DNA from 4 places in the Gordonia oleivorans genome. Region 1 is predicted to be linked to each of the others. Evidence: riboswitches for the same ligand, from Rfam matches in the RefSeq annotation. Region 1 holds a riboswitch; each other region holds the start of a gene.
The links. Region 1 has a riboswitch for S-adenosylmethionine ahead of ABLE92_RS00900 (bifunctional o-acetylhomoserine/o-acetylserine sulfhydrylase). Riboswitches for the same ligand answer to the same signal wherever they lie in the genome.
Positions count from the first base shown of each region.

Region 1 (7,382 bases):
CGGGGTTCCCCACCTGGTGACCGCCGACATGGTGAAGCCGGGCGCCGCGGTCATCGACGTCGGAGTGAGCCGCACCGATGACGGACTCCGTGGAGACGTGGCACCCGACGTGTGGGAGGTGGCCGGTCATGTCTCACCCAATCCGGGCGGTGTGGGCCCCCTGACCCGGGCGTTCCTCCTGGTCAACGTCGTGGAGCGGGCGGAGGCGCAGCTCGCGGAGAAGCTCGGTCGATGACCGCCGACGCCACCGACCGGACCCGGCGGATTCACCGGGCGCGGATCGTCCGGGCGTGCATCGTGCAGATTCCGTATCTGCTGGTGATGCTCGGTGTGGTGGTGGCCGCGGGGTTGGTGCTCTTCGATCGTTGGCGGCGTGGTGCGTTCGTGTTCGGTTCCGCGCTCTTGCTGGGCGCACTTCTGCGCGCGCTGATTCCAACCACCAGGGTCGGATTGTTGCAGGTCAGGGGCCGGTTGTTCGACGTCGCCGCGATGGCGACGGTGGGTGGACTGATGCTGTGGCTGGCCACCTCGATCGACCCTTTGGGCACAGATTGATTACACTGGTGACCTCAGCGTGACATTCGGGGCCAAGAAGCGGCGCTCATCAGATCGAGAATGACACGGTCGTTAGCGACACTAAGTAGGGATTGGCATCTCATCCATGTTGGAGACCAACAGCCAGGGCACTGACGGCGACGCGACGTCGCTGGGTGTCTCGGTGGGCGAGGGGATGATCCATTACGTTCTGATGACCCTCGACGACGCCGGCCGGACCGATGTCACCTCACGCGTCTTCGATGTCGACCCCACCGACGGCCTCGACTCCGTCGGTCGCGTCAATGCCGGGATCGACCTCATGCTCGACGCGGCGCGGGCGGCCGATCGCCGGGTCGGACCGATCGGCGTCGCCGCCCGGACCGCCACGCAGCGCCGCCGCCTGCGCTCGGGCGGGTCGGGGACACGGCGACAGGTCTACCTGAGTTCCGACGAGGAGGCGGTGGCCGAATACCTCACCCGCACCGGCCAGATCGACCGCTTCACCGCCGTGGTGGTGGCCGACTGCGGTGACACCGGAATGTCGCTCTACACGGTGGATCCTGCTGCCGGGACGATCGCGTCGATCGAACGAACCGTGGTGATCAGTGGCCGTGCGCTGGATCGATCGCTCGCCGATCATGTTGCCGCGCAATCGGTCTCGATCGGCCGGGAGGCGCAGACGCGACGTGGGCGGGAGTTGCTGGTCGGTGCCTGCCGGACCGCCAAGGAGGAGATCGGCGACGCGGTACCCGCATCCGGTGCGGGTGGTCTGCGTCTGACCCGGGCGGCGGTCGCCGAGGCGGCCGCGCCGATGGTGGCGGATGCGCGTGGAGTGCTCACGCGTTACGTCTCCGCGGTCGGCCGGCACGGTCCGGCACCCGACGCGGTCGTCCTGGTGGGTGGCCTGGCGAATCTGCCGGTGGTCCACCAACTCGCCACCGACGTCGATCTGGAGGTGCTGGTACCGCCCTCCCCGGAGATCGTCGCCGCGACCGGCGCGGCGATGCTCGCCTCGTCGTCGGCGACCGGCGGTCTCGGCTTCATCGGCGGGCATCGCGGACCACGCTGGTCGCTGGCACCGGCGGCCCTGGTCGGATGTCTGATCGCCGCCGTCGTGATGGCCGCCGTCGCGGTCGGCGCAACGCTGTCCACCGGGGATTCTCCGGCGCCGACGTCCACGGTGGGTGCCGAGGAGGTCGCGACCACCGACTACACCGGGTGGACCTCGACGACGCGTTCGACGACATCCACCGCGATCAGCGCGGTGCTGCCGCCGCCGATCGCGCCACCGCCCGGCGGTCTCCAGTCGCCGGGCTGGGCGACGACCGAACTGCCGCAGACCACGATCTCGGCGACGACGCTGACGCTGGTGCCGAACACGCCGAGCGCCACCACCACCAGTCCGGCACCGAGCACCACGACCCCGACAACGCCACCGCCACTGCCGATTCCATCGCAATGGTTGCCGCCGGGACTGCTGCCGCTCATGCCGCCGCAGACGAGCACCCCGGCGCCGAGCACGCCGGATCTGACACCCTATCCCGTCCCGGCGCCGCGGCAGCAGGCCGTGCCGTCCGCTGCGCCGACGACGACCACCCCGGCCGGCTGACCCGACTCGACGGCTGCGGCCGTGCCGATCGGCGACGATCAGCGACGCGCGAGATCCACTGTGCGCTTGAGGAGATCGGCGATGGCGTCGAACTCGGTGAGGAAACCGTCGTGGCCCTTGTCGGACCGGATCACCTGCAGACCGCCCACGCAGTTGCCCAGGCCGTCGGCGAGCTCCTGTTGTAACCGCAACGGGTACAGGCGATCCGAATCGATACCGGCGACGATGATCGGTACCTGACACGACCCCAGCGCCGCGGCGATGCCGCCACGGCCGCGTCCGACGTCGTGATGGTTGAGAACCTCGCTCAGCACCACGTAACTGCCCGGATCGAAACGTTCGATGAGCTTGTCCGCCTGGTGCTCGAGGTAGCTCGCGATCGCGTATCGCCCACCGCGCAAGGGGTTTTCACCATCCTGCGCAGAATCGCCGAACCGCTCGTCGAGTTCCAGTTCATGCCGATAGGTCAGATGCGCGATACGACGCGCGATCCCCATGCCGATCATCGGTGAGCGGCCGGTGCCGTGATAGTTGCCGCCCTGCCAGTCCGGATCGGACGTGATCGCCGCGATCTGCGTTGTCTGCGTGCCGATCTGATCGGCGGTGGCGCGGGCACCGACCGCGAGCACCAGCGCGGTACGCACCTTGTCGGGGTAGGTGATGGCCCACTCGAGCGCACGGGCCCCGCCCATCGAGCCGCCGAGAACCGCACCGATGCTGCGGATGTCGAGCGCCTCGAGGAGGGCGGCCTCGGCCCGAACCTGATCGAGCACGGTGATCTGCGGGAAGCGTGAACCCCACGGCCGCCCTTGGGGATCCGGCGAGGACGGACCGGTCGAACCGCGGCAACCGCCGAGCACGTTCGCCGAGATCACACACCATTCGTCGGTGTCGATCGCCGCACCCGGACCGATCAGGCCGTCCCACCATCCGGGGGAGGGCTGCTCGTCGGTCGCTGGTCCGGTGACATGGGAATCACCGGTCAGCGCGTGCAGGGTGAGGACGACATTGTCGCGTCCGGGTGACAACGTCCCCCAGCGCTGGAACGCCAGGGTGACGTCGTCGAGCACCTCTCCGTTGTCCAGAGCCAACGACCCCACCCGCATGCGGACCATCTGCCCGTCGGGAACCTGCTCCCACTCGGGTTGATGCGCCGCGGAGGCCTGGGGGTCGATGCTCACCGACACGGGGTGTGTGCTCCTGTCTCGAGTCCGGATTACTGTGCGGCGGCGAAACCCTGGGCGAGGTCGGCCAGGATGTCGTCGATGCCCTCGATGCCGACGGCCAGGCGGACCAGACCGGGGGTCACACCCGCGGCCAGCTGCTCCTCGGGGGTGAGCTGACTGTGGGTGGTCGAGGCGGGATGGATGACCAGCGAACGCACATCACCGATGTTGGCGACGTGGCTGTGCAGCGTCAGGGCCTCCACGAAACGCTTACCCGCGTCGACACCGCCGACGATCTCGAAGCCGATGATCGCGCCCTGGCCCTTGGGTGCCAGTTGCTGACCGCGCGCGTACCACGGCGACGACGACAGGCCGGCGTAGGCGACCGAGGAGACCTGCGGATGGTCGTTGAGGAACTCGGCGACGCGCTGTGCGTTGGCGACGTGCCGTTCGATGCGCAGGCTCAGGGTTTCCAGGCCCTGGGCGAGCAGGAAGGCGTTGAACGGCGAGATCGCCGCACCGGTGTCACGCAGCAACTGCACGCGGGCCTTGAGGGCGTAGGCGGGTGCGCCGAGATCGGCGAACACCGCGCCGTGGTAGCTCGGGTCGGGGGTGGTGAAGCCCGGGAACAGGTCGACCCCGTCACGCTGCACCCGCCAGTCGAAGGTGCCGCCGTCGATGATCACGCCGCCGATCGCGGTGCCGTGTCCACCGATGTACTTCGTCGCCGAGTGCACGACGATGTCGGCGCCGTGCGCCAGCGGGTTGAGCAGGTACGGGGTGGCGACAGTGTTGTCGACGATCAGCGGCACACCGTTGCGGTGCGCGACCTCGGAAATGCCTGCGATGTCCAGGATCTCGTTGTTCGGGTTCGAGACCGACTCGCCGTAGAAGGCCCGGGTGTTGGGGCGCACGGCCGCCTGCCACGACTCGAGGTCCTCCGGGTCCTCGACGAAGGAGACCTCGACGCCGAGCTTGGGCAGCGTGTAGTGGAAGAGGTTGAAGGTGCCGCCGTAGAGCCGCGGGCTCGACACCACGTGCCCGCCGTTCTCGACGATGTTGAGGATGGCGTAGGTCTCGGCGGCCTGCCCCGACGCGACGAGAAGTGCGGCGACACCGCCCTCGAGAGCGGCCAGGCGCTGCTCGACGACGTCCTGGGTCGGGTTCATGATGCGGGTGTAGATGTTGCCCGGCTCGGCCAGCCCGAACAGGTTGGCGGCGTGGGTGGTGTCGTTGAAGGTGTACGACGTGGTCTGGTAGATCGGCAGCGCGCGAGCGTTGGTGGCGGCGTCGGCGCTCTGACCCGCATGGATCTGTTTGGTCTCGAAGCTCCAGGTGTCCACAGGATTCACGGTGCCGTCGTTGGCTGCGTCAGACATGGAAATAGATCACTTTCTACGGTCGGCAGGGTTACTGGAACCCTGATGGGGTCCGACCTTCGGACCCGCGCTTGCCGGGGACACACTGCGTCGTCCCACAACCCGGTCATCACCCGGAGCACCCCACCGCGGTTGGAGGGTTGCCGATCAGCAAGCCGGGGCTTGTCGCTGATGCTCATGACCTGGCGACAAGGATATAGCACGGCCACGCCGGGCTGATAACCCTCCTGCTCACCATGGTTGGAACGGTGGCGGGCGTGGTGGCCACCGAAACGGCACCGCGCGGTGCGCTCGAGAGCGCGGTGGTGTCCTCCGGCCGGAGGAATTGTGGATCGTGAGGCCGGTTTTCGATATCCACTACTGGACATCGGCCTACGCTGCACGCTATGGCAGGGTTCGGGGACCGACGTCGCATTCGACTCGCAGCTCTCACGGTCGGCGTGGGCGCGGTGGCGGCATCGCTGGTGACGGCGACATTTCTGGGGCGTGGGGTGGCGCTCGCGCAGGAGAGCGATTGCGCGCCCGGTGCGGTCTTCACCGTCGGGGGAACGTGGAACACCGACGCGAGTTACCTGGTGGGGATCGAGCAGCGATACACCGGGCACGGGCCGCAGTGGCAGGAGCTTACCAACAGTCCCTACTCGGGCGAAGATGCTTACGACATCATCCCGGTGCCGTATTCGGCAACCATCTGGCCGCTGGGAGCGGTCGGCTACAACGCGAGCGAGTCCGAGGGAAGGGCGAACCTGGAGCAGGCCGTCGCGACGTATCAGCAGAGCTGTCCCGACAGCAAGATCGTCATCGTCGGATACTCCCAGGGTGCGCGTATCGCCGGCGACGTCCTCACCGACATCGGTCAGAACCGCCCGCTCGAGGACGGTACCGTCATCGATTCGAGCAGGGTCACCGGTGAGCTCTACTCCGATCCCCGGATGGTGGGAACCCTGTGGGGGCAGGGCATCGAATCGGCCCTCGTCGGGGTCATCCCCGGCCTGACCATGTCGGGTCCGCGTAGCGGCACCGATTACGGCGGCCTGCCGGTGACCACCTACTGCATCGAGGGCGATCCGATCTGCGACCTACCGGATGTGCTGCACGACCCGATCGGCGTCGTCGACGACTTCTTCGGGTACTGGGTCAAACACAATCAGTACCCGTATCACATGTATCAATACCCCGGCGACTACGTGATCTGGGATTTGGGGCCGGTCGACGGTGAGATGACGTGCACGCAGACCGGCACCCTCGAGAATGTGCAGACGTGCACCATCTCGTCGCCGTCGTCGTCGGCCATCATCGTGCAGAACCTCGTCGACGCGCTGGGCCTCGACTGGTCGGTGCCCGATCTGCTGCCGTACCGGTTCCGGTTCCCGGACATCATCGGCATCACCCTGTCCGACTTCCAGGTCCCGATCCGCTGGGTGATGGACTGGCTGCCACCGCTGCCGGAGCTGGGTTACGGCGCCTACCTCCCGAATCTGTTCGACTTCCAGGACATCCTCAACGGTGTGCTGCAGTGGGATTCGGCACTGTTCAAGCAGGGTGTGGTGGCGCTCGCGGCGAGTGCGACGAGCATCGTGCTGCTGCCGGTGAACTTCGTCCGGTACTGGGCCGAGCGGATCGTCGAGGGCATCACCACGGTGCCGTGGGGCCCCGACTCGGCATCCCAGACGACGGCATCCCAGACGACGGCATCGCAGACGATTGCGGCGCTGTCCTCGTCGCCGGCGTCCGCGAGGTCGTACGGCGTCAGCACGCTGTCGGCGGGGGAGACGCAGGAAGAGGCCGAGGGCAGCGGCGACGCGCAGACCGATGGCACTCCGGGAAGCCTCGGCGGCGGAACGCAGGTACCGGAAACATCGACGTCGGATTCACCGGCGACGCCGGTGACCACCGTCGACACCACGCCGTCGGCCACGCCCGAGCCCACCGGCGGCGCCACGCCGTCGGTCACGCCCGAGCCCACCGGCAGTGCCACGCCGTCGGCCACGCCCGGGCCCACCGCTGACCCGACGCCGTCGGTCACTTCGTCGCCCACGCCCGAGACCACGGGCAGCGCCGTGCCCACCGCCGACGGTGCAGCCGTCGACGCCTCGAAGGAACCGGTCGGCGTCGGCTGACCCGACGACGCCCGCCTCGGGCGCTCGGCTCCGTGCGGCGCGCGCCGTTTGCCATGTGAACGACCTCACGCCGCCGAATGGGAATCCTCGGCGCCCGCGCGGTGGTTGGTGGACCTATGCCCGAGTCCGTCCACACGCCTGCCGACTCCGTCGTCGAGTCCTCCTCACCCTCGGAGACCTCGGCGAGCGCGCCGCCCTCGCCCGCCCGTCCGATCCGGTGGGCGATCCTGGCGATGGCTCTCGGCGGGTTCGGCATCGGGACGACCGAATTCGTCGCCATGGGCCTGCTGCCCAACATCGCCCATGCGATGTCGGTGAGTGAACCCAGCGCCGGCATCGTCATCTCCGCCTACGCCCTCGGTGTGGTGATCGGCGCACCGCTCATCGCCGCGCTGACCGCGCGGATGTCGCGACGCACCCTGCTGATCGCTCTGATGGTGGCCTTCACCATCGGCAATGCGGCGACGGTGGTGGCCCCGACGTTCGGTCTGCTCATCGCGGCGCGGTTCGTCGCGGGTCTTCCGCACGGCGCGTACTTCGGGGTGGCCGCACTGGTCGCCGCCCACCTGGC
Region 1 covers NZ_JBDZDI010000001.1:207,035-214,416, reverse strand. Annotated here, with positions in the region: gene ABLE92_RS00920 (bifunctional methylenetetrahydrofolate dehydrogenase/methenyltetrahydrofolate cyclohydrolase) at 1-235, shown strand, start outside; gene ABLE92_RS00915 (DUF3017 domain-containing protein) at 232-555, shown strand; gene ABLE92_RS00910 (molecular chaperone) at 662-2,146, shown strand; gene metX (homoserine O-acetyltransferase MetX) at 2,185-3,333, opposite strand; gene ABLE92_RS00900 (bifunctional o-acetylhomoserine/o-acetylserine sulfhydrylase) at 3,363-4,691, opposite strand; SAM riboswitch class IV at 4,754-4,874, opposite strand; gene ABLE92_RS00895 (cutinase family protein) at 5,078-6,811, shown strand; gene ABLE92_RS00890 (MFS transporter) at 6,928-7,382, shown strand, end outside.

Region 2 (7,382 bases), on a different contig from region 1:
ACACGCCTGGGGCACCTCGTTCCATCGATACGGACGCACCGTCGGACAGGTGTTGCTGACCGCATCCGACATCTCCAACCGCGCCCATCACGCGAACGCCCAACGCACCCTGGACCGGCTGCGTTCGTTGGGGGCGGTGGCCATCGTCAACGAGAACGACACGGTGGCGACCAACGAGATCCGCTTCGGCGACAACGACCGCCTCGCCGCGCTGGTGGCCCACCTCGCCGGTGCCGACGCCCTCGTCCTGCTGTCCGATGTCGACGGCCTCTACGACGGTGACCCGCGCAAGGTCGGCCCGAACGGCCATGTCGCACAATTCATCTCCGAGGTCAACGGGCCCGACGATCTCGACGGGGTGATCGCCGGTTCGGGCGGGGCGCTGGGCACCGGTGGGATGGCATCCAAGCTCGCGGCGGCGCGATTGGCCGCCGATGGTGGCGTCCCGGTGCTGCTGGCCGCCGCGGCCGATGCCGCCCAGGCGTTGAGTTCGGCATCGGTGGGTACCGTCTTCGCGCCGCGTCCCGAACGTCTCTCGGCGCGGCGATTCTGGGTGCGGCACGCCGCCGATGCGCACGGTCAGATCGTCATCGACGACGGTGCGGTGGCCGCGGTGTCCCATCGTCGCCGGTCGTTGCTGGCCGCCGGAGTGGTCGGGGTGCGGGGCGGCTTCTCCGACGGGGACGTCGTCGAACTCGTCGGCACGTCGGGGCGGGTGTGTGCGCGTGGCGTGTCGTCGTATGACGCCGACGACGTCGCGGCCATGGTGGGCCGCTCCACCTCGGAACTGCCGGTGGAGTTGTCCCGGCCGGTCGTGCACGCCGACGATCTGGTGACCGTCTGACGTTCGGTCCGGGTCAGGGTGCGTCGAGATCGGCCGCCGCGGAGTCGGCGGCGAGTGCGGGCAGGACAACGCCGCAGTAGTGGTCGATCTTGAGGTCGGCGATGTCGTCGGCGCGGGTGGCGCCCCGGTTCACCACGATCAGCAACTTACCGGTGCGTCGCGCATACCGGGCGAAGCGCAGACCGCTCATCACGGTGAGCGAAGAACCCACGACCAACAGGGCGTCACTGTCATCGACGAGTGAGAATGACTGTGCCACAGCACTCTTCGTCGCATTCTCACCGAAGTACACGATATCGGGTTTGAGGATTCCGCCGCAGCGCGGGCAGTCGGCGACGACGAAATCGCCGGTGTGCTCGACGGTCATGTCGGCGTCGGGGGCCACCTCGATGGCGCCACGACCCAGAACCCGGTCGGCGAAACCGGGATTCAGCGATTCCAGACGTTCGGCGAGCCGGTGCCGCGAGGTGATGGCGCCGCAGCGCAGGCAACGTACCCGGCCGTAACAGCCGTGCAGTTCGATGACGCGCCGCGTGCCGGCCTTGGTGTGCAGCATGTCGACGTTCTGGGTGATGATCCCGGTCAGCCGGCCCGCGGCCTGCAGATCGGTGAGCGCCCGGTGGGCCGCATTGGGACGCGCGGCGTCCATGTGGCGCCAGCCGAGATGGTTTCGGGCCCAGTAGTGTTGCCGGAACTGCGGCGACGATCGGAACATCTGCGCGGTCATCGGCGTGCGGACCGGGGCGCCGGGACTGCGATAGTCGGGAATCCCGGAATCGGTCGAGATGCCGGCCCCGGTGAGCGCGCAGATCCGCGCACCGTCGGTCAACGCACGAAGCCGCTCGATCCGGATGTCGATATCCGGATCGAGCGGCGTCTGTTCGGCCGGGGTCCAGCCGATCTGTAGGCGGGTGCGCACGTGATCCAGGGTATCGGCGCGCACGCGTCGAGGTGGCCGGGCGGCTCAGGCCTCGACCGGCTCCGCGTGCCGACCCTCGGGTTGTTCGGGCACTGTGACCAGGGGATACACCCCGTTCTCGTCGTGCACCTCGGTGCCCACCACGGGCGGATTGAACACGCACAGCATCCGCATCTGCGTGTCGGCGGTGACGGTGTGCCGCTCGTGCCCGTTGAGCAGATACATCGTGCCGGGGGCGAGCGGGTAGGTCTGCCCCGTCTCGCGGTCGAGGAGCGTGCCGGTGCCCTCCACCAGCCACACCGCCTCGATGTGGTTGGCGTAGTGGAACTCGTTGACGCTGCCGGCGTTGATGGTGGTCTCGTGGAAGGAGAAACCGACCCCGTCTCCGCCGAGCACGATGCGCTTGGACACCCAATTGCCCTTGGGGTCGGCGACATCTCGGTCGGTTCCGGTGATCTCGTCAGTGGTACGGACGATCATGCGAGTACCTCCTCGGTGGCATCGGCGAGGATTCCCAGACCGCGGTCGAGATCCTCGGGCGAAATGGTCAGGGGCGGGAGCAGTTTGACGACCTCGTCGGACGGTCCGGAGGTCTCGGTGAGCAGTCCGGCGCCGAAGGCGGTGGCGCACACCTTGCCGGCGTTGGCGGGCTCGTCGAAGACGAGTCCTCGAACCATACCCCGGCCGCGGGTCGACACGCCCTCGTGCCGGGTCGCGAGGGTGGTGAGCACCTCGTCGATCTGGCGGCCCTTGATGTGCACGTCACGCGACAGCGCGTCGTCGGACCAGTAGTGCTCGATGGCCCGCGTTGCGGTGATGAAGGCCGGGTTGTTGCCGCGGAAGGTGCCGTTGTGTTCGCCGGGTGACCACACGTCGAGGTCACGGCGGATCAGGGTGAGTGCCAACGGTAGGCCGTATCCACTGATCGACTTCGACAACGTGACGATGTCCGGGGTGATCCCGGCCTCCTCGAACGAGAAGAACTCGCCGGTGCGGCCGCAGCCCATCTGCACGTCGTCGACGATGAGCAGGATGTCGCGGCGGGCACACAGGTCTGCCAGGGCGCGCAGCCACTCCGCACGGGCGACGTTGACGCCACCCTCACCCTGCACGGTCTCGACGATGACGGCGGCCGGCAGGTTGAGGCCGCTGCCGGAGTCGTCGAGGACCCGCTCGAACCAGCTGAAGTCCTCGACGGCGCCGCCGAGGTAGTTGTCGAACGGCATCGGGGTGGCGTGCACCAGCGGAATGCCCGCACCGGCCCGCTTCATCGAGTTGCCGGTCACCGACAGGGAACCCAGCGTCATGCCGTGGAAGGCGTTGGTGAAACTGACGATCGACTCACGGCCGGTGACCTTGCGGGCCAGCTTGAGGGCGGCTTCGACGGCGTTGGTCCCGGTGGGGCCGGGGAACTGGACCTTGTAGTCGAGACCGCGCGGGGTCAGGATCTTGTCGGCGAACGTCTCCAGGAACCGGCCCTTGGCCGCGGTGGCCATGTCGAGTCCGTGGGTGATGCCGTCCTCGTTGATGTAGTCGAGGAGTGCGGACTTGAGGACCGGATTGTTGTGACCGTAATTCAGCGATCCGGCGCCGGCGAAGAAATCCAGATAGCGATCGCCGTCGGTGTTGGTGAGCCACGATCCGCGGGCCCGGCCGAATACCGTCGGCCAATTGCGGCAATAGCTGCGGACCTCGGATTCGTGCTGGGTGAAGACCGAATCGTCAATCGTTGTATCGAACATACTCATGAACAAACCTCCGATAGGTGAAAAATCGTGGGTAATGACGCACGGCCGCGTCCCGGGTCGTGCCCCATGCGCGATGGAATACCAACGAGCGCAAGGGATACGGACGCGCATGCGACGGAATCGCATGCGGCACTACGGTGCCGCCTGTGCCGAACCGTGCCACTTCACCGGCGGGCGGACGATCGCAGTGCGAGCCCGGTCGAAACTGCTCGCTGAGCGCCGTCACACCGTGCGCTCCCTCAACACCGTGCGTTGAGCTCGTCAAGCCGCTCGTTGAGCTCCGTCACACCGCTCGTTGAGCTCCGTCGAAACGTCAGTCCTGAAAGTCCCTCAGGGTTCCGGGATCTCGGGTTCCAGCAGGTAGAGATCCTCGGGCTCGTGGGCGTCGGGGAAGTCCGTCGCGGCGAAGAGATCGCGCCGGTCGAACCGAAGGCCGCGGGCCGCTGCCACGGACGCGAAAAGCCGTTGGGAGGCAACGTTATCCGGGCTGATGGTGGTGTGCATCGCGACGATGCCACGTTCTGCGGTGCGATCGAAGAGGCGATGCAGCATCGCGGCGGCGATGCCGTGGCCGCGATGGTCGTCGTCGACGGCGACCTGCCACACCATCAGGGTCGACGGGTCCGACGGTCGGCGGTAGCCGGTGACGAATCCGACTGCGCGGCCGTCGACTTCGGCAACGATGGACGTCTCTGCGAAATCGGAGCACCACAGTACGTAGGCGTAACTCGAGTTGACGTCGAGGACGCGGGAATCGCGGGCGATCTCCCAGAGCCGGGTTCCGTCGGTCACCGTCGGAATGCGGTAGTCGAGAGTGAGTGTGTTGGATGGGGCCGTTCTTATGTGGGACGGGCTCATGACGGATCCGACGTTAACAATGTGTGTCGTCGGATTCACCCACCGACGGAAATCGGTCACGGAATGACCCACCAATTCCCAGTTCAGCGGGCACATGTGAGGCCAGTCACATCGGGGGATCTGCAGGGCGGCAGAGCGGGGTCGCACGGGCGCGCTGGGCTCCCCTTCGTCGGCGCGGCCCTGGGGCACAATGGCGGGGTGACCCGCATCATTGCCGGCCGGTTCGGTGGACGCCGACTCAAGGTCCCCGACGACGGCACCCGACCGACCTCGGACCGGGTGCGAGAAGCACTGTTCAGCATGCTCGCCGCCCGCATCGACCTCGACGGCGCCCACGTCCTCGATCTGTACGCCGGATCGGGTGCCCTCGGCATCGAGGCCCTGTCGAGGGGTGCAGCGACGGCGACCTTCGTCGATGCACGCCGCAAGGCGAGCGGTGTCATCACGGCGAACGTCGCGGCGCTGGGCCTCGCCCCCGATGCGCAGGTCGTCACCTCGTCGGTGTCGACCTTCCTGGCCGGCTCGCCCTCACAGCCGTTCGATCTCGTCTTCAGCGACCCGCCGTATGCCATCGACCCGGCTGAGATCGAGGACGACCTCGCGCGACTCGGTGAGCGGTGGGTGTCCGCCGATGCATTGATCATTCTCGAACGTGCCCGGCGGACGTCGGTGAGCTGGCCGGAGGACCTCGAGGTGATCCTGACGAAGATGTACGGGGACACCGCCGTCGACGTGGGCATGCGACGGTGGGCCGCAGGGGACGGGTAGGTTCAACGGTCATGACCAGTGCGGTGATCCCCGGCTCCTTCGATCCCTTCACACGTGGGCACCGTTATGTGGTGGAGCGCGCCGCGAGGTGTTTCGACGAACTCGTCGTCACCGTCGTGGTGAATCCGAACAAACGGGGACTGTTCACCGTCGACGAGCGCCTCGAACTCATCGCCGAGGACTGTGCCGATCTGCCCAATGTGCGGGTGGACCGGTGGACCGGCTTGCTGGTGGACTACCTGCGGGAGAACTCGATCCATTCGATCGTGAAGGGTCTGCGGTCGGCGGTCGACTTCGATTACGAACTGCCGATGGCCCAGATGAACCGCGACCTGGCCGACGTCGAGACGATCTTTCTGCTGACCGATCCGCGCTACGCGCATGTGTCGAGTTCGTTGGTGAAAGAGGTCGCGAAACTGGGCGGTGACGTCTCGCCGTTCCTGTCGGCCCATATCCATCAGCGTCTCCTCGCCGAGATCGCGGGCGAGCGGCGGGTCTGATCGGCCGCTCGTTCGGCACGAGATCTTCACCTCTGCACAGAGAAAAACTCTCGCGGGTGCAAACCCGACATCGAAACATCCTCGCGCAGTAGCGTTCTGACCACGGTGATGAGCGTCAGCGTCAAGCCCTGGCTTGCTGGCCGGCAACCCTCGCGTCGCGGTGGGGTGCTCCAGGTGACAACCGGATCGGTATCGGACCGATAAGCGCGATGGCCACCGTGTGGCCGGAAGAGGTTGTATTGATGTTGCTGGATGTGTCATGCCGTTCGACGTCGTTGTCGACGAGACCACAGGGTTCGGCGGGCCGGAGATGACGGCATCTCGGGGCCGCGATGCGGGCTCGGTGGCGCTGACGGAATCGCCGCAGGCCCGCGATGATCACCCGACCGTGCCGGTCGATGTACCCGCGCCGCCGTCGCGTGATCCGGTGATACCGCTGCGTCATCCGGGGCGGTGGATGCTCACGGCAGTGGTCGCCGTGATCGCCGCGCAGATCGTCCACGGGCTGATCACCAACCCGTTCTTCCAGTGGGATCGCTTCGCGTACTGGTTCTTTCGTCCGGTCGTGATCGAGGGACTCTGGGTAACCCTCGAGGTGGCGGCCTACAGTGCGGTTCTCGGGTTGCTCGGGGGTATCGTCCTGGCCCTCATGCGCCTGTCGCGGAGTCCCGTTCTGGCAGCGGTCAGTTGGATCTACGTGTGGGTGTTCCGATCCATTCCGCTGATCGTGCTGCTGCTGATCTTGTACAACTTCGGTGCGCTGTATGAGTCGCTGAGTCTGGGAATTCCGTTCGGGCCCGGGTTCTTTCACTTCTCCGAGGCCGATCTGGCGACTCCGCTGATCATCGCGATCGTCGGGATCAGCCTGCACGAATCGGCCTTCGCCGCCGAGATCGTGCGGGGCGGAGTGCTGTCGGTGGACGCCGGCCAGCACGACGCTGCCGCGGCACTGGGATTGCCGCGCCACTATCACTTTCTCCGCATCACCCTTCCTCAGGCGTTGCGCACCATCGTCCCGTCCTATGTGAACCTCCTGATCGGTCTGATCAAGGCGACGTCGCTGGTCTATTACGTGTCGCTGCTGGATCTGTTCGGGGTCGTCTCCACCCAGAGTTCCACTTACTCCGGCGACGTGGTGCCGCTGCTCCTCGTCGCGACAGTCTGGTACATCGTCCTGACCAGCATCGTGTCGGTCGCACAGTTCTATGTCGAGCGATACTTCGCGCGTGGTGCGGTTCGGACCCTACCGCCGACACCGCTGCAGCGACTGCGGATGACCGCGGCGACACTCAGCCGGCAATCGAGGTGGACATCATGAACGCGGCATCGGGAGTCGGCATCGACGCCGCGGACCTGGCTGGCGTCACCGGCGCCGGTGCTCGGGTCGAGGTGCGCAACGCCCATCGCTGGTACGGAAACCTCCATGTTCTGAAGGGAATCGATCTCACGGTCGAACCCGGTCGGGTCGCGGCGATCCTCGGCCCGTCCGGGTCGGGAAAGTCCACCTTGCTGCGTACGATCAATCATCTCGACCGCCTCGACGCCGGACATGTGAGCATCGGGGGAGAGTTGATCGGCGTGCGCCGCGTCGGGGGTGGGCGTCTCAAGGAGCTGCCGGAGCGGGTCATCCTGCGTCAGCGACGTGACGTCGGCTTCGTCTTCCAGAACTTCAACCTCTTCGCCAATCTCACCGCCCTGGACAACGTTGCTGCGGCGCCCACGGCGAGCGGAGTGTTGTCGCGTGC
Region 2 covers NZ_JBDZDI010000002.1:145,854-153,235, forward strand. Annotated here, with positions in the region: gene proB (glutamate 5-kinase) at 1-844, shown strand, start outside; gene ABLE92_RS04130 (Sir2 family NAD-dependent protein deacetylase) at 858-1,763, opposite strand; gene ABLE92_RS04135 (ectoine synthase) at 1,809-2,243, opposite strand; gene ectB (diaminobutyrate--2-oxoglutarate transaminase) at 2,240-3,511, opposite strand; gene ectA (diaminobutyrate acetyltransferase) at 3,842-4,369, opposite strand; gene rsmD (16S rRNA (guanine(966)-N(2))-methyltransferase RsmD) at 4,568-5,137, shown strand; gene coaD (pantetheine-phosphate adenylyltransferase) at 5,149-5,637, shown strand; SAM riboswitch class IV at 5,742-5,850, shown strand; gene ABLE92_RS04160 (amino acid ABC transporter permease) at 5,897-6,955, shown strand; gene ABLE92_RS04165 (amino acid ABC transporter ATP-binding protein) at 6,952-7,382, shown strand, end outside.
Region 2: linked by a shared signal. The riboswitch ahead of ABLE92_RS04160 (amino acid ABC transporter permease) and the one ahead of ABLE92_RS00900 (bifunctional o-acetylhomoserine/o-acetylserine sulfhydrylase) in region 1 are both predicted to bind S-adenosylmethionine.

Region 3 (7,382 bases), 470 kb from region 1:
TCGCCAATCCCGGCAGGGTGGTCATCCACCATGCGGTGGCCAGATAGTTGCGGCCTTCGGAGATCAACGAACCCCACTCCGGAGCCGGTGGGGTGGCTCCGAACCCGAGGAACGACAGGGAGGAGATCAGCAGGATCGCCATGCCGAATTCGGCTGCGGCCAGCGCGAGTACGGGAGCATATGAGTTGCGCAGCACGTGACGGCCGAGGATCACCGGTCGCGGCACCCCGAACGCCCGGGCGGCCTCCACGTACGGTGCATGACGCACCCGTAACACCTCGGCCCGCATGACGCGCGCGAATCCCGCGATGAGCACCACCGCGACGGCGATGGCGACCTTGGTGGTGCCGAATCCGAGTGCGGCGATGATCGCGAGTGCCAACAGCAGTTGCGGGATCGCGAGCATCACGTCGATGGCCCGCATGATCACACCGTCGGTGAGATCACCCGCGGTGCCGGCGATCAACCCGAGCAGGGCACCGATCGCGAGTGCGATCGCGACGGCGGAGACCGTGGCGGTCAGCGACAACGCCGCGCCGTGGACGAAGCGGGTGTAGACGTCCCGACCGAGGTTGTCGGTGCCGAACCAGTGCTCGGCGCTCGGCGCCCGGAGCTTGTCGGCGGGCACCGCGAGGAGTGGATCGCCATCGGCGAACACCGATGGTACGACGGCGAATCCGAGCGCGAGGGCGATCGCGGCCACGCTCAGGATCGTGGTGGCGTTGCGGCGCAACCACACCCCGATCGCGTCGGGGCGCGCACGCCAGACCGGCCACGACCACGACGACGCGGACGACACCGAGGACGGGGCACTCTGCTCAGACATTGACCACCTCACGTGGGCTGCGATCGTCGACGGACACGGTGGTCGGTGTCGGGGCGGACCGCCTCACCACTCGAGGATCGATGAACGGATAGGCGATGTCCACCAGCAGGTTCACGGTGACGAAGACCGCGGCGGAGAACGTCACCAGGGCAAGGACCAGCGGGATATCCTGCGCCAGAACGGCACTCTGAGCGAGCTTGCCGACGCCGGGCCGGGAGAAGACGGTCTCCACGACCACCGCACCGCCGAGGAGGTTGCCCACCACGACGCCGGCCACGGTCAACGCGGGCAAGGAGGCGATCCGCAGGATGTGGTGGGTGATGACCCGAATCCGACTCGCCCCCTTGGCGGTCGCCGTCTGCACGAATGGCTCGGCATCCGTGGCGCTCATGCTCGTGGCCAGAACCTGACCGATGACTCCGGCATACGGGATCGCCAGGGTGATCACGGGCAGGACCAGTGAACCGGACCGGGTGTCACCGAACGCCGGCAACCAGGCGAGCCGAAAAGCGAAGATCTGCAGCAGGATCAGACCGACCCAGAACGTGGGCAGGGCCACGACCAGCGGTGGGACCGACAGCAGTGCGCGCCGCAGCCACGACCACGAGGTGTAGGTGGCGGTGACGGCCAATCCCACCCCGAGACACACGGCGAGCAGCACCGAGGTGAGTGTCAGGGCGACGGTGCTCGGCAGTGCGTCGGCGATGACCGCGGTGACCGGCCGGCCCTGAGAGATCGACACACCGAAGTCACCGTGGATCGCGCCGGTCAACGCCGACCAATACTGCTGCCACACCGACTGATTCAGGCCGTAGCGGGCCCTGAGGGCCTCGACCGCCGCCGGATCCACCGGTGTCGACGCATCGCCGGAGGTGGCGATGGCCACCGGGTCGGAGGGCAGCAGAATCAGGATGACGAAGGCCACGGTGAATGCCGCCCACAGCACCCCGAGGGCGGAGAGCAACCGGATTCCGAGATAACGCAGCATCGTCGCGTTCACCTCCCGGACAGCCACGTGTCGTGGAACTGCAACCGCGACGAGGCATCGAACGTCACCTGATGGGTGGTGGCCGCGGCACCGATGGCCTGCGACAACTCGATGGTCGGGACGAACAGTCCGTTGTCGAGGATCTGTTGTTGTGCGGTCGCGAGGTGGGCATTGCGTTGCGCGGTGTCGGTGGTGGACTGTTCCCCGGCCAGGGCCACGTCGAGAGCGGGAATCGGTCCGCGCCGGTTCAGGTTTCGTCCGGTGAGCCCGAACTGGGTGCGCAGGATGTCGCCGTCGGCACGGGTCACGTTGTAGTAGATCGCGTCGTAGTCACCGGAGTTCTGCCGGACCGTGGCCGTGGCCGCCGGCACGACGTCGAGTTTCAGTTCGACGCCCACATTCTTCAGTTGCTGCTGGACGAGTTCGAGGATGGCCTGGTTGCCGGCGAACACCGGACTGTAGAGCACCGAGAAGCTCAGGCGTTGTCGGTCCTTGGTCCGGATTCCATCGGCGCCGGCCCTCCAGCCGGCGTCCTCGAGAATCTTCTTCGCCGTGTCCGGCTGAAAGCGCAACTCGGCCGAGGAGTCCGAGTATCCGGGGGTGTTGGACGCCAGGACGCCGGTGGCGGGATGGAAGTCGTCGTCGAGGACGGTGGTCACCAACTCCTGCCGGTTGATCGCCGGCAGCAGTGCGCGCCGCACCGCGGCGTCGGCGAGGACACCACGGGATACGTTGGGCTGCAACCCGAACGGCACACCCGGGTTCACCGCGGTGAGGACCTGTCCACCGGCCCCGGTGATCTGCGGCTTGTCGTTGGGCAGGGCATCGCTGATCGCGTCGAGCTGCCCGGAGGCGAGCGATCCGGTGCGCACCCCGGACTCCGCGATCACCGTGAAGTCGATGCCGTCGAGGTAGGCGTCACCGGCGTGACCGAAGACCGACGATCCCCAGCGGTATCCGGTGCGTTTGCGCAGTGACGCCGACTTGCCCTGCGCCCAGCCCGAATACACGAACGGTCCTGATCCGATGTTGGTGCCCTGGCACCTCTCCTCCGGCGTCGCGGCGACGGTGGCCTCGGCCTGAATCCCCAACTGTGGAGTCGAGGTGGCCTGCAGGAACTGCGCATTGGGGGCACCGAACGCCACCCGCGCGGTCAGCGGATCGACGACGGTGGTGCCGGTGTATCCGCCGAGGTAAGTCGCCGCCAACGGTGCCTTGGCCGCGCCGAGCGGCCCAACGATGGCGTCGAAGTTCTCCTTGACGGATTCGGCGGTGAGCGGCGTGCCGTCGCTGAAGGTGACACCGGGCTTGAGGTGGAAGGTGAAGGTCCGCGCATCCGGGCTCACCTCCCAGCTCTGGGCGAGCCAGGGCTTGAGTTTGCCATCACCCGGGTCCTGATCGGTGAGTGAATCGACGACCTGCCGGGTGACATAGATCGTCTGGTTGGTGCCGCTCTGGGCCGGGTCCGAGCATGTGGGGGCGTCGGAGAGTCCGTAGCGCAGGGTGCCTCCCAGCACCGGCGGTCCGGCGTCGTCGGAGCCCGAGGACCCAGAACCGCAGGCGGTGAGCACACCGGCCACGGCCACCACGGCGAGTGTGGAGACGGCCGATTTCGCGGTGACAGCAATGCGATTCATCAGATCAGCCCCCATGCCTTGGCGAGCAGCTCATGCGACCTCAGCCGGTCGGCATGGTCATGGGTGACCGAGGTGATGACGAGTTCGTCGGCGTCGGTGAGCCGCCCGAGTGCGGCGAGCCGCTGCACGACGGTGTCGGGTGATCCGACGAACTGGGTCTCGAGCCGATCGGCGACCAGTGCCAGCTGGTCGGCGGGCAGCGGCTGCGCCGTCGCCGGGTCGGGGTACTCGATGGCGCCGTGGCCGGTGCGGATGCTGTGCACCCACTGCCCGTAGCCGTTGGCCAGATGCTGCGCGGTGTCGTCGTCGTCGGCCACCACCACGTCGGCGGACACCACCACGTAGGGTTCGGCCAGCACCGACGACGGGCGGAACGCCTCCCGATAGGCCGCGACCGCCTCGAGGGTGGTGCCGGGGCTGACGTGGTAGTTGGCTGCGAACGGGAGTCCGCGGGCGCCGGCGACGTGAGCGCTCTGCCCCTTGCTGCTGCCGAAGATCCACACCTGCACGTCGGCCCCCTCGCCGGGAACCGCATGTAGCTCCTGACCCGACGGACTGGTGTAGGTGCCGTCGAGGAGCGACAGGATGTCGTCGACCTGCTCGTCGAAGTCCGGTGGCTGCGCACCCGGCTGCGTCAACACCTCGAAGCTGCGTGCGAGAGGCGAATGTGCCAGTAGCGCAGTCACATCGAGGGGTTCGGGGATCACCACCCCGTCGACGAGCCGACTCGGGGTCGGTGCGGAAATCGCGACCGGACCCGCGGGTGTTGCCGCCGCCTCGGCGCGTCGCTGTCCGGATCGGCCGAGCCCCAGGTCGATTCGGCCCGGATGGAACACGTCGAGCATCCCGAAGGACTCGGCCACCGATACCGCCGTCGTCTGCCCGACCTGCACCGCCGCCGATCCGACGCGGATCGATCGGGTCGCGGAGGCGATCTGACCGATGAGCAGCGCCGGCACCGAACTCGCGACGGCGGCGAAATGGTGTTCGGCCACCCAGTAGCGGCGATACCCCCACTGCTCGGCGTGCTGCGCGAGATCGATCGTATTGTGCAGCGCAGCAGCAGGATCGGAACCCTCGCTGATAGGTGCGAGGTCGAGCACCGACAGCGGGGCATGGTCACGAAACGTCACGGGGTGTCTCCCATCGATCCCGGCGTTAGCACCCTGGGGCGGGTTGCTGCGACGTCGACGAGCCGGGTCTCTCGGTCGCTCCAGATGGTCGATTCACCGTAGGCCCGTGATGCTGAGACAGGCAAAGAGAATGTCGGGACGGACGCCGTCCACGCCCGAATGCGGCGACGATTTTCTCGCGCCGAAGAATTTAAGTCGGCCTCGCCACCGGTTGCTCGATGGGCTATCGTCGGTTGTGCGACTGGCGCAGCCGGAGTCCACCGGCAAGGAGCACCGTTTCCCGACATCGTCCGCCTGGGTGTCGATTCCACACCAGAAGGAAACGTGCCATGACCCAGCGCGTACCGGTTCCCGGCGGCAGGACCCGCCGGCACCATGTCGTCATCGTCGGATCGGGGTTCGGCGGGCTGGCTGCCGCTCGTCGACTCGAGCATGCCGACGTCGACGTCACCCTGATCGCACGCACGACTCATCATCTGTTCCAGCCGTTGCTGTACCAGGTCGCCACCGGGGTGATCTCGCAGGGCCAGATCGCACCGCCGGTGCGGGTGATTCTTCGCGACCAACGGAATGTGACGGTGGCACTGGGCGATGTCGAGGCCATCGACCTGGAGAATCGTGCGGTGACCTCACGCATGCTCGAACGTGTCACCACCACTCGGTATGACAGTCTGATCATCGCCGCCGGTGCGGGCCAATCCTATTTCGGCAACGATCATTTCGCGGAGTTCGCGCCGGGCCTCAAGACCGTCGACGATGCACTCGAGTTGCGCGGCCGCATCCTCGGGGCGTTCGAGCAGGCCGAACTGTCCACCGACCCGATCGAGCGTGATCGCCTGCTGACGTTCGTGGTGATCGGAGCCGGGGCCACCGGCGTCGAGATGGCCGGTCAGATCGCGGAGATGGCCGGCACGACGCTGCGCGGCACCTTCCGGTCCATCGACTCGACGCAGGCACGGGTGATCCTGCTCGACGCCGCACCGGCGGTGTTGCCGCCGTTCGGTGAAAGGTTGGGCTCCCGAGCCGAGAAGCGTTTGCGCGCACTGGGAGTCGATGTGCAACTCGGTGCGATGGTCGTGGACATGGACTACGACGGACTCGTGGTGCGCCAGGCCGACGGTTCGACGCGTCGCATCGAAAGTCAGTGCAAGGTGTGGTCGGCGGGGGTCGCGGCCAGTCCGCTCGGCCGACAGCTCGCCGAGCAGTGCGGGGTGGAACTCGACCGCGCGGGTCGGGTACGGGTCGAACCCGACCTGACCATCCCCGGCCATGCCGAGGTGTTCGTGATCGGTGACATGATGGCCGTCGACGGAGTCCCCGGTCAGGCCCCGGCCGCCAATCAGTCCGGGCGGTACGCCGCCGACGCCGTCGCCGCCCGGATCAACGGCACCCATCGCGACCGAAAGCCGTTCACCTACTGGGACAAGGGGTCGATGGCGACAGTCGCCCGGCACTGCGCGGTCGCCCGGGTACCCATCCCGGGCACCTCACGGGCCGTCGAGTTCTCCGGCTTCTTCGCCTGGCTGGGGTGGCTGTTCCTGCACTTGCTGTACCTGGTGGGGTTCCGCAATCGGTTCATCACGTTCATCGACTGGACCCTGGCCTTCACCTCCCGCAACCGTCATCAGTTGGCGGTCACCGAGCAACAGGTGTTCGCGCGGGCGGCGATCGATCGGCTGTCACACGACCTCGCGGCCTGATCTCTCAGGTGATGGCACCCATCGTCCGGTCCGCGGTGGGTGCCGAGAGGTAATCGAGGACCGGCAGCACCGTCCGCAGGGCGGCGGGAGCGATGCGTTCGGGCCGGTGGGTGATCGCCCGGACGATCCAACTCGCCGCCTCATCCACCGACAGTGCCGCCACATCGTCGTATTCGGCTGTGGGCGAGATCATCTCGGTCCGCACCAGCGGGTAGTAGATGTTGGTGGCACGCACTCCGGGATGGGGCCGTTCGGCGTTGAGACTCCGGCCGAAGATCGACAGCGCATTCTTCGATGCCGCGTAGGCGGAGAACCGCGGGAACGTTCCGGCCATCAGTCCCCAGGTGCAGACGTTGACGATCTGCCCGTGACCGCGCTCGACCATGCCGGGCAGCAGCCCCAGGCTCAGTTGGACGGCGGCGAAGTAGTTGATCGCCATGGTGCGCCGGTAGTCGTGGAGCCGGTCGGTGGAGTCGATGATGGACCGCCGGATCGACCGGCCGGCATTGTTCACGAGGACGTCGACCTCCCGCCCGGACAGCTCACCGAGCAGCCGGTCGGTGTCGGATTCGTCGGACAGGTCGGCCATCAGGTAGTCGCAGCCGGTCTCGTCGGCCAGCGAGGCCAACTCCTCCTCGCGGCGCGCCACGGCGATCACCTGCGCCCCGCGCGCGGTGAGTTGCTGCGTGGCCACCCGGCCGATCCCGGCGGACGCGCCGGTCACCACCACCCGCAGGCCGGCGACGTCTCGTCCGCGACCGGTGAGGGTGTCCTCGATGACCGCCGGCAACATCGTCCGCCGCTGCATGACGTCGAAGACCGCCGCCGACACCGATCGCGGAGACAAGGAGACCACCGAGTCACTCCAGCTCGTCGCGCAGCTTCTTCTCGGTGTGCCGGACGGCCTGGGCCGCGAACGGCTCCATGATCGCGCCCAGCGCACGGCCGGCGAGTCCGCCGGGCAGGATGTACTCGAACTCGGCATGCACCTCGGTGCCGCCGTCGGTGTCGTGGAACCTCCAGGTGGTGTTGGCCTGGAACCCGTCGATCGCCTTGAGCACGATGAACTCGTGTTCCACCCACTCGATCGTCTCGACG
Region 3 covers NZ_JBDZDI010000001.1:680,865-688,246, forward strand. Annotated here, with positions in the region: gene ABLE92_RS03060 (ABC transporter permease) at 1-826, opposite strand, end outside; gene ABLE92_RS03065 (ABC transporter permease) at 819-1,814, opposite strand; gene ABLE92_RS03070 (ABC transporter substrate-binding protein) at 1,823-3,451, opposite strand; gene ABLE92_RS03075 (LLM class flavin-dependent oxidoreductase) at 3,451-4,584, opposite strand; SAM riboswitch class I at 4,592-4,675, opposite strand; ZMP/ZTP riboswitch at 4,812-4,891, shown strand; gene ABLE92_RS03080 (NAD(P)/FAD-dependent oxidoreductase) at 4,914-6,284, shown strand; gene ABLE92_RS03085 (SDR family NAD(P)-dependent oxidoreductase) at 6,289-7,092, opposite strand; gene ABLE92_RS03090 (SRPBCC family protein) at 7,145-7,382, opposite strand, start outside.
Region 3: linked by a shared signal. The riboswitch ahead of ABLE92_RS03075 (LLM class flavin-dependent oxidoreductase) and the one ahead of ABLE92_RS00900 (bifunctional o-acetylhomoserine/o-acetylserine sulfhydrylase) in region 1 are both predicted to bind S-adenosylmethionine.

Region 4 (7,382 bases), on a different contig from region 1:
CCCGACGCCACCGATCCGGACATCAGTCCGAGCACCATCGGCAGCATCTGCAGTCCGGCCACCATCGGGCTCGAACCGCGCAGCACCTGGTAATACTGCGGCAGCATCGAGATGCCGCCGAACATCACCGCGCCGACGACCATCGATACGACGATGCCCTGCGCGAAGACCCGATTCTTGAACACCCGCAGCGGGATCAGGGCGTCGTCGCCCATCTTGTTCTCAATCCAGATGAACGCAGCCAGCCCGACGACGGCAATGGCGTAACACACGATCGACTTCGTCGACCACCATCCCCACACGCGGCCCTGCTCGGCCACCACCAGGATCGGCGCCACTGTCACCGCGAGTGCCGTCGCGCCCCAGTAGTCGGTGCGGGTTCCGGTGCCCTTGTTCTGGTCATAGTTGAGGACGGCGTAGACGACGAACAGCGCGATGATGCCGATCGGCACGTTCACCAGGAACACCCAGCGCCACCCGGAGATCCACAGGATCGACGACTGGCCGGCGAAGAAGCCGCCGAGGACCGGGCCGAGCACGCTCGAGGTGCCGAACACCGCCAGGAAGTAGCCCTGGTACTTGGCTCGTTCCCGGGGCGGGACGATGTCGCCGATGGTGGTCAGTGCGAGGGTGAACAGACCACCGGCACCGAGCCCCTGGAGCGCTCGGAAGCCGGCCAGCATGTACATCGACGTGGCCATCGAACACAGCAGTGACCCGATGACGAAGATCGAGATGGCCAGCAGGAAGAACGGTTTGCGGCCGTAGATGTCGGAGAGCTTGCCGTAGAGCGGGGTGACGATCGTGGAGGTCACCAGGTAGGCGGTGGTGACCCAGGCCTGCAGGTCGTAGCCCTGCAGGTCGTCGGCGATGGTGCGGATCGCCGTCGAGACGATGGTCTGGTCGAGGGCGGCGAGGAACATGCCGATCATCAGTCCGGCCATCACTGTGAGGATCTGGCGATGCGTCAGACCGGCACCCGCGTGTTCTACGGGTGAGGCCGACGAGGCGGCCGCCGCGTCATGGTTGGTCATCGGGGTCCTTTCGATCGGGCTGGGATTCGTCGTTGGCGTGCTTCCCGGATGGGGGTCTCGCGCAGTCGGGAACCATGAAGGTCTCGGTGGCGTCGACGAATCGGTTGAGCAAGCTCACCAAGGTGGAGAGTTCGTCGGCGGTCCAGTCCGACATGGCGTCGTTCATCGCCGCGCGCCGAGCCGAGCGCATGGCCTCGACCTGGGCGTCTCCGGCTTCGGTGATCACCAGCAAAGTCGCCCGTCCGTCGTGCGGGTCGGCCTCCCGACGCACCAGCCCCTTGTCGACGAGTTGGGCGACCTGTCGGCTGACCGTGGACGGATCGGAGTTGAGCGCGCCCGCGAGTTCGCGGGAACGCATCGGTCGGCGCTGCAGATGGAAGAGTCCCTTGAACGCCGCGATCTCGACGTCGCCGTCCGGTGTGCGCAGGGTCGTGTGCACGGCTCGGTCACGTACCCGCAGGTAGCGGGACAGCGCGTCGAAGAGGCGGTCGACCTCGACCGGATCGAGCATGGCGGATCCCCCCGGATGAGTCGGAGCATTTCTTCGGTGCGCGAATCAATCAGTTGCAATGTGCACCTAGTTGGACTGCGCAAGTATGCGCTCGAATGTGCCGCGATCGCAAACGCCATTAGGATCGGTGGCCGTGACCCCTTCGCCCCCACCCACCGCGTCCGGAACCCGCCCTCACTTCACTTCGATGCCTGACCTGGCATTACGGGATCTCGGCGGTGCCGTCGTGTGGTCGAATGACGACCTGTTCGCGGAGGCGCAGAACCTCATCTCGACGCCGCCCGCGGAGTACCGGCCCGCGACGTTCGGTCACAAGGGCCAGATCTATGACGGCTGGGAAACACGGCGTCGTCGTCGCGATGGGGTCGACCAGGCGATCATCCGCCTCGGCGCTCCGGGCGTGATCTACGGCGTCGTCGTCGACACCGCCTGGTTCAAGGGCAATTACCCACCGTTCATCTCGGTGGAGGCCGCCGCCAAGGAGGGTGTGGTCTCCGTCGACGAACTGGTCAACGACACCGAGTGGATCACCATCGTCGACAAGAGTCCGGTCGACGGGGACACCCGCAATCCGTTCCGGGTGGATGCCAAGGACCGTTTCACCCATGTGCGTCTGACGATGCACCCCGACGGCGGCATCGCCCGCTTCCGGGTGCACGGCCGAGGCGTGCCCAACCCGCACTTCTTCCGGTACGGCCACTTCGACCTGGCCGCGCTGGAGAACGGCGGCCTGATCACGGCCTGCTCCAACATGTTCTACAGCTCACCGAACAACCTGCTGATGCCCGGCCGGGCCCGCCACATGGGTGAGGGCTGGGAGACCTCCCGACGCCGCGACGACGGCAACGACTGGGTGCAGGTGCGCCTGGCCGGCCAGGGGCGGGTCAGTCTGATCGAGCTCGACACGAGCTACTTCCTGGGCAATGCACCAGGCGCCGCCACGGTCCGCGGCCGTGACGGCGACGACGGCGAGTGGTTCGAGGTCCTGCCCCGCACCGAGCTGCAGCCCGACACCCGGCATCGGTTCGTCATCGACCTGGACCGACCGATGACCGAGGCGCGGATGGACATCTACCCCGACGGCGGTATGGCCCGGTTCAAGCTGTACGGACTGCTCACCGAGGAGTCCTACGCCGGGCTCATCGAGCAGTGGGAGCGCGGGGAGGCCTGAGGCGGAGTCTGTGCCGTATGCAGGTGTCAGGATGTGGCACCTGCATACGGCAATCCCACTCCGGACCGGTGCGAGATCTGCGGATCAGGCGACGCGTCGCGCGGCACCGGTGAACGTCGGCAGCACGAGCTGACGGACCCGGTTCTCGGTCGCCGACCCGTCCAGCGACACCAGGATCACCGCGTCGGCGACCTCGGCGGCGTAGATGTCGCGGATGAGGGTGACCAGCCCGCTGGGTGTGCCGATGTAGCGGACGGTGCCGCCGTCGAGCTCGTCGGGGATGCCCGCGACCGCCGCCCGCGCCGACGCGGCATTCGGGGCGATGGCCACCTCGACCTCCAGTGCCACACTGAAATTCGCGGTGTCCCGGATGCCGGACCGCAGCACCGACCGGGCCCGCTGCGCATCGCGAAGGGTCGGTCGACGCACGACGATCGGCGCGTCGGTGGCCGACACATCCCCGGCCAGTGCCACGCGCAGACCGGGGCGGCCGATGCTGATGCGGACGTCGGAGAGTTCGGCGGTCATGGAAGTGCCTTTCCGGGAGCGGTGCGGGTGAGTTCGGTGAGTGCGGTGATGAGCCGGTCGACGTCGGCGGAATCGGTGCCGAGGCCGAAGCTCGCGCGAACCGCGCCGTCGGTGTGTCCGAGCCGGGCCAGCAGCGGATGCGCGCAGAACTTGCCGTCGCGCACGCCGATTCCGTGATGATCGCTGAGGAACTCGGCGACGGCGCGCGGCGTGTGTCCGTCGACGGAGAAGCCGGCGATGCCGACGCGATCGAGGTCGTCGGCGAAGATCCGCAGCGGCGTCACGTCGGCGACGCCGGCCAGTCCGGCGTCCAGACGGGCGCGCAGTTCCGCCTCGTGCAGGCCGATCAGTTCGAAACCGAGGTCGACGATGGCCTCACAGGCCGCGGCAATGGCGATGGCGCCCAACACATTCGGCGAGCCGGCCTCATGCCGCGCGGCACCCGAGTGCCAGGCGGTGGAGGCGCAGTTCTCGTCGGGTCCGTCGACGAGGCTCACCTGCGCCGACGCCCCACCGCCGGCGAGATACGGGTCGGCGGCGTCGAGCCAGTCACTGCGGCCGATGAGGACACCGGATCCGAACGGTGCGTAGAGCTTGTGGCCGGAGAAGACGAGGTAATCGATGCCGTGGCTGACGATCGACACCGGTCGGTGCGCCACCAGCTGCGCCGCGTCGACGAGGATGCGGGCACCGTGGCGGTGGGCGATCGAGGCCAGCCGCGAGATGGGCAGCACCTCGCCGGTGACGTTGGATGCCGCGGTGACGGCGAGCAGGGCGGCCGGCGCCGCGGCGAGTTCGGCGTCGAGTGCGACCAGGGTGTCCTCGAGGGTGTCGCACGCCGAGACGATGCGCGCGGTCCCGTTGTCGCGGGACACCCACGGCAGCAGGTTCGCGTGGTGCTCGATGTCGAGGACGACGACGTCGCCGGGAGTGCAATGGGCGGCCAGGTTGATCGCGTCGGTGGTGTTGCGGGTGAAGACGACGGTGTCGTCGGTCCGGCCACGCACGAAACGTCGCACCGTGTCCCGGCACTGCTCGTAGCGGCGGGTGGTGACCTGCGACAGGTGGCCGGCACCGCGGTGGACGCTGGCGTACTGACCCAGCGACGCCGCGACGGCGTCGGCGACGGCGGTGAGGGCGGGTGCGCTGGCCGCGTAGTCGAAGTTGGCGTAGCGCACGTGATCTCCGCTGGTCAGCGGGGCGAGTTCGGCGGCACCGACGACCGAGGTCAGCGGGCCGATGGGCGGCAGGTCGGTGGCATCGGACTGCACGGCGCAGTCGTTGCGGTAGTCGGTGGTGGTGGCGACAGCAGTCATCGCAGAGGCTCCTTGGGAATCCACGCTTGCCGTGCCCGGTCGGTACACGGCCAGGTCGTCACCCGGAGCACCCCACCGCGGAGGAGGGTTGCCGGCCAGCTAGCCGGGGCTTGTCGCTGGCACTCATGACCTGCACCAAGGGTGGCCTACGGTGCGCAAGGGTGTCAATTTTCACTCAGCGTGAGCGAAAGACCGCGGCCCGTCGTCGCCTAAGTTGGTTGGGTGTCCGTCTCCGATACTCACGCCGCGTCGCCGTTCGTCCTGTCGCGACCGCACGGGACGGTGCGAGCGCACGGCGTGCGGACGCGATTCGCCGACGCCGACGACGCCGCGGCCCGGCTGCGCAGCGGCGCCGTCGACGCGGTGGTCGGGGCAGTGGCCTTCGATCCGTCCGCCCCATCGGCACTGTTCGAGCCTGCGGCGTTGGCCCACGAACCGCTTCCGCTCGCCGGGGGCAGACCGCCACGCCGGACGCTGAGTTCGTTGGAGCAGATTCCGGATCCGGCCACCCATCGTGATCGGGTGCATGCCGCGTTGTCGGCCATCAACTCCGGCGCATTGGCGAAGGTCGTCCTCGCCAGAATGATTCGGGCTCAACTGGATTCGCCGGTCGCGGTCGACGGGCTCCTGGCCGCACTCGCCGGCGGCAACAGCGAACACAACGCATTCGCGGTCGACACCGGCGTTTCGTGGCTGCTCGGTGCGAGCCCGGAACTGTTGCTGCGCAAGGACGGTCGCGAGGTGACGTGCCGGCCGTACGCCGGTTCGGCTCCGCGCTCGGCCGATCCGGACGCCGACCGGGAGTCCCGCGAGAAGCTCGCGGCGTCGGAGAAGGATCATCGCGAACACGCGTTCGTCGTCGAGCACCTCCGGAATCGCCTGGCACCGCTGTGCAGGGAACTCACGATCCCCGATGAGCCGCAGTTGTTGTCAACCGGCGAGATGTGGCATCTGGCGACCCCTATTCGGGCGATACTCGACGACGACGCCGTCGGCGCACTGGATCTCGCGATCGCGCTGAGTCCGACACCGGCGGTCGGCGGCACGCCGAGCGAGGTGGCCACGGAATTCATTCGCGCACACGAGGAACCACGCGGGTTGTACGCCGGTGCGGTCGGGTGGGCCGACGCGGCCGGCAACGGCGAATGGATGGTGACCATCCGCTGCCTGGAACTCGAGCCAGACCTCCGCACCTTCCGGAGCTGGGCGGGTGGCGGCATCGTCGCCGACTCCGACCCCGACGCCGAACTCGCCGAGACCACAGCGAAACTCCGAACGGTATTGCGGGCGTTGGATATCGACGACTGAACCGCACCCGTCGAGTGGGCGCCCTATCCCGTCGAGTGGGCGCCACATCCGATCGAGTGGGCGCTCTTTTGCGTCGAGTGGGCGCCACATCCGATCGAGTGTGCATCGAGCCGCCCGTCGACGCAGGCCGACGACGGAATCCGTTCGGCGTCGGATACCCGACCGACGCAACCGAAGCACGCACCGCCCACCTGGGCCGATCGTCGCCGACGACGGGGAACACCTCGCCGTGGGCGACACTTTCGACGATTCCTGTCGCACCGTCCAGTACTACAGTCCCTATGACGACTGCTCGACCACGGTGACGGTGTACTCCTACGCCGGTGACAAATTGTGGGAGCTCGAAAGCCCAGGACCGGCACAGCCGTTGGCCGGCATGCTGTTCGTCGGTCCCAGCCGGATCCTCTGACCCAGGCGAGGCCCTGGCTCGACGCGCGCCCGGATACACCCGGAAGAGTGCAGACGAGTTCAGCTGAACCAGAATCACTTTCACGCACCTCGGCCCCACCCGGAACTCCCGGGTGGGGCCGTTGGGTATCGACCGAGGTCAGCCGATCAGATCCACATCCACAGCCACTGACGGCTGCGCGGGTCGTAACGGCGCACGCGGCGACGACGCTGGACGGGGGCGGGATTGTTGTTGCGGCGAGGTGCGGCCATGGTGAACTCCTGTGTTCGTGGACGTGAGATCCGCTGTGTGCGTTTCTCTCTGACGTCTTCCACGATGCCGGCACACCCTTGCGGTGCCGTGCACACGACCTGCCAGGTTGCTGCGCGACCGCAAACCGCGGCCACACACCGGTCAGCCCAGCGCCTGATCCAGATCGCCGAGTAGGTCGTCGACGCCCTCAAGCCCCACCGACAGCCGAACCACCGAGTCACCCAAACCGATCGCCGCACGACCCTCCGGTCCCATCGCCCGGTGGGTGGTGGTCGCCGGATGGGTGATCAGCGACTTGGAGTCGCCGAGGTTGTTCGAGATGTCGATGACGCGGAGTCCGTTGAGCACGTCGAAGGCACGTTTCTTTCCCTCGACACCGTTGAGTTCGGCCAACTCGAAGGTGACGACGGTGCCGCCGCCGGACATCTGCTCCTTGGCGAGCTCGTACTGCGGATGTGATTGCAGGAACGGGTATTTGACCCAGCCGACCCGCGGATCATCCTCCAGGAACTGCGCGATCCGCAGTGCCGAGGCGACCGACGCGTCGACGCGCAGACGCAGGGTCTCCAGGCCCTTCACCAGCGTCCACGCGTTGAACGGGCTCAACGCGGGACCGGTGTGACGCATCAGCGTCTGCACCGGGCCGTCGATGTACTTCTTGGTGCCGAGCACCGCACCACCCATCACGCGGCCCTGACCGTCGATGTGCTTGGTGCCCGAGTAGACGATGACGTCCGCCCCGAGTTCGAGACCCCGTTGCAGCAACGGTGTGGCGAACACGTTGTCCAGCACCACCTTTGCACCCGCGGCATGCGCCAGCTCGGACACCCGCGCCACGTCGACGAGGGTCTGC
Region 4 covers NZ_JBDZDI010000024.1:71,377-78,758, reverse strand. Annotated here, with positions in the region: gene ABLE92_RS22995 (MDR family MFS transporter) at 1-1,034, opposite strand, end outside; gene ABLE92_RS22990 (MarR family winged helix-turn-helix transcriptional regulator) at 1,021-1,545, opposite strand; gene alc (allantoicase) at 1,733-2,716, shown strand; gene ABLE92_RS22980 (hypothetical protein) at 2,801-3,244, opposite strand; gene ABLE92_RS22975 (aminotransferase class V-fold PLP-dependent enzyme) at 3,241-4,560, opposite strand; SAM riboswitch class IV at 4,578-4,691, opposite strand; gene ABLE92_RS22970 (isochorismate synthase) at 4,783-5,868, shown strand; gene ABLE92_RS22965 (hypothetical protein) at 6,098-6,277, shown strand; gene ABLE92_RS22960 (O-succinylhomoserine sulfhydrylase) at 6,671-7,382, opposite strand, start outside.
Region 4: linked by a shared signal. The riboswitch ahead of ABLE92_RS22975 (aminotransferase class V-fold PLP-dependent enzyme) and the one ahead of ABLE92_RS00900 (bifunctional o-acetylhomoserine/o-acetylserine sulfhydrylase) in region 1 are both predicted to bind S-adenosylmethionine.